DNA from 2 places in the Mesorhizobium sp. M0136 genome. Region 1 is predicted to be linked to the other one. Evidence: riboswitches for the same ligand, from Rfam matches in the RefSeq annotation. Region 1 holds a riboswitch; the other holds the start of a gene.

The links. A riboswitch is a leader RNA that binds a small molecule or an ion and turns the genes downstream of it on or off. The one in region 1 is predicted to bind S-adenosylmethionine.
Region 2: it holds a riboswitch for S-adenosylmethionine, as region 1 does, so the genes downstream of both, metX (homoserine O-acetyltransferase MetX) here and NKJ35_RS00700 (O-succinylhomoserine sulfhydrylase) in region 1, are expected to answer to the same signal.

The regions. Positions count from the first base shown of each region.
Region 1 is NZ_JAMYTP010000001.1:138,456-141,863, reverse strand. Features, by position in the region: gene NKJ35_RS00705 (glycosyltransferase) at 1-760, shown strand, start outside; gene NKJ35_RS00700 (O-succinylhomoserine sulfhydrylase) at 796-1,986, opposite strand; SAM riboswitch at 2,057-2,134, opposite strand; gene NKJ35_RS00695 (2'-deoxycytidine 5'-triphosphate deaminase) at 2,270-3,364, shown strand; gene NKJ35_RS00690 (hypothetical protein) at 3,381-3,408, opposite strand, start outside.
Region 2 is NZ_JAMYTP010000016.1:88,117-91,524, reverse strand. Features, by position in the region: gene NKJ35_RS20100 (prephenate/arogenate dehydrogenase family protein) at 1-563, opposite strand, end outside; gene hisC (histidinol-phosphate transaminase) at 570-1,679, opposite strand; SAM riboswitch at 1,818-1,895, shown strand; gene metX (homoserine O-acetyltransferase MetX) at 1,991-3,160, shown strand; gene metW (methionine biosynthesis protein MetW) at 3,333-3,408, shown strand, end outside.

The DNA of each region.
Region 1 (3,408 bases):
CATCCTTGCCGATTCCAACGTGCTTATGCCAAGCGATTACGTCCAGCACCTGATGGCGGCGTGGCGGCACGACACCGGCCTCGTCTGTTCGACGCCGATCGGCTCGCGGCCGGACGGCTTCTGGGGGGAGGTCGAATGCGCCTTTCTCAACACGCTGCAGGCACGCTGGCAGTACGCTGGAGAGGCGCTCGGCCTCGGCTTCGCCCAGGGCAAGAGCATGTTGTGGAACAAGCCGATGCTCGATGCCAATGGGGGCATCCGCGCGCTTGCCGCCGAGATCGCCGAGGACGCCGCCGCGACCAAGCTGGTCAACGGGCTCGGACTGCGAGTCAATCTTGTCGCCTCTCCCTTCGAACAGCCGCTCGGCCGGCGCACGCTTGGCGAGATCTGGTCGCGGCAGGCGCGCTGGACGCGGCTGCGCCGCGTCACCTTTGCACTGTTCTTTGCCCCCGAAATCCTGATCGGCGCGGCACCGCCGCTAGTGCTTGCACTGATCGCCGCGGCTGACGCCGGCGTCAGCCTGCCGGCAACCGCCATCGCCGTGCTGGTCGCGGCCTACCTGCCGGAATGCGCCTTGGCCTCGACCAAGGGATGGCACCTGTCGCCGCGCACGATCCCGGCGATGATGGCACGAGACCTGATGCTTCCCGTCATTTGGGCGCGCGGATGGCTGAGCGGCGCCATCGACTGGCGCGGCAACGTGATGACTATCCAGACGAAGACTGTCGCGGAGCTGGAAGAGACCCCGTCCGGCGCCTGATCGGCACGTCCCCGCTGCCTCTGTTCGGCCAGCCCTTATCCGGCAACTCTCAGTGCCTGCTCGATGTCTTCGAGCAGGTCGTCGGCGTCCTCAAGGCCGACTGACAGCCTGAGCGTTCCCGGTCCGATGCCGAGCTCGGCGCGGGCTTCATCAGTCAAGTTCTTGTGTGTGGTCGTCGCCGGATGGGTGATCAGGCTCTTGGCGTCGCCGAGATTGTTGGAAATCAGCACGACGTCGAGTGTGTTCTGGAAGGCAAAGGCCGCCTGCTTGCCGCCCTTCACATCGAAGCAAATCAGCGTCGAGCCGCCCGACATCTGCTTCTTGACCACGGCCGCTTGCGGGTGGTCGGCGCGGCCGGGATAGATGACGCGGGCGATTTGCGGGCGCTCGGCCAGGAAATCCGCGATGCGGCCGGCACTTTCCGTCTGCTGGCGTACGCGTAGCGGCAGCGTCTCCAGGCCTTTCAGCAGCGTCCAGGCATTGAAGGGCGAGAGGCTTGGGCCGGTGTGGCGGAAATAGTCATGCAGGTTCTCGTCGATCCATTTCTTGTCCGACAGAACGATGCCGCCAAGACAGCGCCCCTGGCCGTCAATATGCTTCGTGGCCGAATAGACGACGATGTGGGCGCCGAGCTGCAGAGGTTTCTGCTGCAAGGGCGTAGCGAAGACATTATCGACGATCAGCCTGGCGCCGATCGAATTGGCAAGTGCCGCGACGGCGGCAATGTCGACTACCTCCAGCGTTGGATTGGTAGGGCTTTCCAGGAAAAACAGTTTGGTGTTTGGCTTGACCGCCTTTTCCCAATTGGCGATGTCGGTGCCGTCGACCAGCGTTGCCTCAATGCCGTATTTCGGCGCCAGCGTCTCGATCACCCAGCGGCAGGAGCCGAACAGCGCGCGCGCCGCCACGATATGGTCGCCCGCCTTGGCGCTACACAGCAGTGCTGCCGTCACCGCCGCCATGCCGGATGCCGTGGCGCGCGCGTCCTCGGCTCCTTCCAGCGCGCACATGCGTTTCTCAAACATGTCGACCGTCGGATTGGCATAGCGCGAATAGATGAAGCCCGGCTCCTCGCCCTTGAAGCGGGCCTCCGCCGCTTGCGCCGTCTCGTAGACATAGCCTTGGGTGAGATACATCGCCTCGGAGGTCTCGCCAAAGCCGGAACGCAGCGTCCCGGCATGCACGAGTGCGGTCTGAGGCTTCCAGTCGCGCTTCTTGGTCATCATTCCATCCAAACACCAAAATTGGTCCAAACAACAAAAAACCGGCCGCGAAAGTCGCAACCGGTCCATATGGCCTTGCGGCCCGACGGTCCTTTAGCGACTTGTTTAACGTGGCTGCAAGCCGACCGGCCAAATCACCACGGGATAACGAGCTTTAGACCCGCGCCACGCTTGCGTCAATTGCCGGCATGATTAAGAGGGTTGTACCAAGCAGGTGCCAAAGGCGTCCACGGTCGGACCTGCGACAGAACAAGACCTCGCCCGGCGTTCGAACGGAGCCAGACCCTTGCGGCAGACAGGCATTCTTCCCGATCAGGATATTTCCGCGCTGTTCCAGACGGGCGCGCTGAAGTCGCCGCGCATGCTCGATGCCGATCAGATCCAGCCGGCCAGCCTTGACCTCAGGCTCGGCGACAAGGCATGGCGAGTGCGTGCTTCCTTCTTGCCCGGCCCGGACCACAGGGTTGTCGACAAGCTCGACCGGCTGAAGCTGCACGAGATCAACCTCGCCGAAGGTGCCGTGCTGGAAACCGGCTGCGTCTACATCGTGCCGCTGCTCGAAAGCCTGGCGCTGCCCGCCCATATTTCCGCCTCCGCCAACCCGAAAAGCTCGACCGGACGGCTCGATATCTTCACCCGGGTAATGACCGACCGTGGCCACGAGTTCGACAAGATCGCTGCCGGCTATGAAGGCCCGCTCTATCTGGAGGTCAGCCCGCGCACTTTCCCGATCGTCGTGCGGACCGGCTCGCGGCTGTCGCAGATCAGGTTCCGCACCGGCAATGCGCTCTTGTCGGAAAGCGAGCTGCACGAGTTGCACCGCGCCGAAATGTTGGTCGCCACCGAACCACCCAACATCTCAGGCGGGGGAATCGCGCTGTCGATCGATCTCGACGGCGACAAGGACGGGCTGGTCGGCTATCGCGGCAAGCACCACACGGGCCTGGTCGACGTCGACAAGCGCGCCGCGCAGGATGTCGTCGATTTCTGGGAGCCGCTCTACAAGAGCGGTGCCGGCGAGCTGGTGCTCGATCCGGACGAATTCTATATTCTGGTGTCGCGCGAGGCGGTGCATGTGCCGCCACTCTACGCCGCCGAAATGACGCCTTTCGACCCGCTGGTCGGCGAGTTCCGCGTCCATTATGCCGGTTTCTTCGACCCGGGTTTCGGCCATTCAGCGTCGGGCGGCACCGGCAGCCGGGCGGTGCTCGAGGTGCGTAGCCACGAAGTGCCGTTCATCCTCGACCACGGCCAGATCGTCGGACGGTTGGTCTACGAGCACATGCTGAAACGGCCGCAGGCGCTCTACGGCACAGATCTCGGCTCGAACTATCAGGCGCAGGGTCTGAAACTGTCCAAGCATTTCCGCGCCGCGCGATGATCTTGTTCGCAAGCCGTCAGCCGCGAAACAGATATTCTTTCGCG
Region 2 (3,408 bases), on a different contig from region 1:
ATGGCCAGCGCCATGTCGTGATGCTGCGGGTCCATCGTGTCGATGTTGGAGCCGCAGCGGCGCCAGAATTCCGAGAGCCTTTCCAGTGCCGCGGGATCGGTGCCGGGCAGCGGCGTGAAGATGCACCAGCGGTTCTCGAACAGTTCGGCAAAACCCGCATCTGGTCCCGACTTTTCGGTGCCGGCCAAAGGATGGCCGGGAATGAAGTGCACGCCATCAGGCACATGCGGCTGCATCTGCGCGATCACCGATGCTTTGGTCGAGCCGACATCGGTGAGGATGGCGCCCTTCTTCAGCGCCGGCGCGATCTCCGCGGCGACGATACCCGAAGAGCCGACCGGCACCGAAACGACGACCAGATCGGCATCGCGAACCGCCTCTTTCGCATCCGTCGTGTAGGTGTCGCCGAGGGCGAGTAGGCTTGCCCGCGCCAGCGTCGCTTCGCTGCGCGTCGAAATCGCGACTTGGCCGGCGAGCCCCTCGCGGCGGATGACGCGGGCCAGCGACGAGCCGATCAGGCCGATGCCGACCAGCGCGATCTTTTCGAACATCGGTGAGGTCATGGTGTTCTAGCTTTTCAGGAATGTCGCGAGTGCGGCGACAACGCCGCGGTTGGCCTCTTCGGTGCCGATGCTCATGCGCAGCGCGTTCGGAAAACCGTAGCCGGAAACGCGCCGCAATATGTAGCCGCGCGCACTGAGGTAGTCGTCGGCGGCGGCCGCCGAATGCTTTTTGTCCTCGCGAAAGTGGATAAGGATGAAATTGCCGACGCTCGGTGTCACCCGCAGCCCAAGCCCGCTTAGTTGCTCGGTCAGCCATGCCAGCCAGGTCTCGTTATGCGCCACGCTGCGCTCGATATGGACGCGGTCGCGGATCGCCGCGATACCGGCCTCGATAGCCGTCGCATTGACGTTGAAAGGCCCGCGCACGCGGTTGATCGCGTCGATGATATGCATTGGCGCATACATCCAGCCGATCCGCGCCCCGCCTAGGCCCAACTTGGAGAAAGTGCGGGTCATGACCACGTTTTCTGCGCTGCCCACCAACTCGACGCCGGCTTCATAGTCGTTGCGCCGGACATATTCGGCGTAGGCGGCATCCAGCACCAGAAGCACGTTTCGCGGCAGGCCGGCATGCAGGCGGCGCACCTCCTGGAACGGCACGTAGGTGCCGGTTGGATTGTTGGGATTGGCAAGGAAGATGATCCTGGTACGCGGCGTCACCGCGGCAAGGATTGCATCGACATCGGCGCGTTCATCGGTCTCCTTGACCGTCACCGGGACGGCACCGGCCGATTGTATGTAGATCTTGTAGACCATGAAGCCGTGTTCGGTGATGATCGCTTCGTCGCCGGGTGCGAGGTAGGTCTGCGCCAGCAGGCCCAGAATCTCGTCGGAGCCATTGGAACAGACGATGTTCGCCGGGTTGAGCCCGTGCACCTCGGCGATCGCTTCCCTCAGGCGCCTGGCGCTGCCGTCGGGATAGACCGCGAGCTTGTCGGCGACCGCGCGCGCGGCCTCTATCGCCTTTGGCGAAGGGCCGAGCGGGTTCTCATTTGACGACAATTTATGGACCTTGGCGACACCTTCAGGCGCCGTGCTCTTGCCGGGCACATAGGCTTCGATATCCATGATGCCGGCGCGGGGCCTTGGACGTGTCTGATCCGGTATCTGGCTCATTCCATGAAATCCGTCGAGAGTGCCTCCATCCGGAGGCCGCAGCGGAAATACAAGCCGTGGCCCGGAATGTCGAGGGGCGGTAAATCGGGATCAAGAACTTGCCGTTGACGAAGCCATGCGTCGGTCCTAGAAGAGCAGCGAAAGTCCCGTGGTGATTTGGCCGGTCGGCTTGCAGCCACGTTAAACAACTTGCTAAAGGGCCGTTTGCATCTTGTAACCGGCTTTGCGAAGGCATGGCCGGTTTTTTGTTGCCCTGGCTGGTTGTTGCCCAGACCGGCGGTGGACAACTGAAGGCCGGGCAAGGAGATGTGATGGTCGCTTTGCGCGCGCGAAAAACCAACAACGAGGCCGACCAGCCGTCGAGCCCGGTGTTGCGTTTCGGCGCCGACAAGCCGCTCAAGCTCGACGCCGGCACGCTGCTGTCGCCGTTCCAGATCGCCTACCAGACCTATGGCACGCTCAACGACGAGCGCTCCAACGCCATCCTCGTCTGCCATGCGCTGACCGGCGACCAGCATGTCGCCAACACCAATCCGGTGACCGGCAAGCCGGGCTGGTGGGAAGTGCTGATCGGCCCCGGCAAGATCATCGACACCGATCGTTTCTTCGTCATCTCGTCCAACGTCATCGGCGGCTGTCTCGGCTCCACCGGCCCCGCCTCGACCAATCCCGCCACCGCGAAGCCCTACGGGCTCGACCTGCCGATCATCACCATCCGCGACATGGTGCGCGCGCAGCTGATGCTGGTCGAGCATTTCGGCATCGAACAGCTGTTCAGCGTGCTGGGCGGCTCGATGGGCGGCATGCAGGTGCTGCAATGGGCCTCGAGCTATCCCGAGCGCGTTTTCTCCGCGCTGCCGATCGCCACCGGCGCCCGCCATTCCTCGCAGAACATCGCTTTCCACGAGGTCGGCAGGCAGGCAGTGATGGCCGACCCGGACTGGCATGGCGGCAAATATTTCGAGCACGGCAAGCGGCCGGAAAAGGGGCTGGCGGTGGCGCGCATGGCCGCTCACATCACCTATCTGTCGGAAGCAGCGCTGCACCGCAAGTTCGGCCGCAACCTGCAGGATCGCGAAGCCCTGACCTTCGGCTTCGATGCCGACTTCCAGATCGAGAGCTATCTGCGCCATCAGGGCATGACCTTCGTCGATCGCTTCGATGCCAACTCCTATCTCTACATGACGCGGGCGATGGACTATTTCGATCTCGCCGCCGACCATGGCGGCCGGCTGGCCGATGCCTTCGCCGGCACCAAGACGCGCTTCTGCCTGGTTTCGTTCACCAGCGACTGGCTGTTCCCGACCGAGGAGAGCCGCTCGGTCGTGCACGCGCTGAACGCGGCCGGCGCCTCGGTATCGTTCGTCGAGATCGAGACCGACCGTGGCCACGACGCCTTCCTGCTCGACGAGCCGGAACTGTTCGCCGCCATCAAAGGCTTCATCGCCTCGGCGGCGCGGGCCAGAGGGCTCGGCGCATGACCCTGAAAGGTTGCAGGCTGTTCGGATCAGGATCATGCGCCAGGCATCGGCGCATGACCCCGAAAAGTTGCAGACTTTTCGGATCAGGATCATGTGCCAGGCATCAGCGCATGACCCCGAAAAGTTGCAGACTTTTCGGATCAGGGCCATGCGCCAGGCAAGTGACGAGCCCATGAGCGTCAACCGCGCCCAGCGCGTCGACCTCGAGGTCGTCGCCGATCTCATCCCGCCGCAGTCGCGGGTGCTGG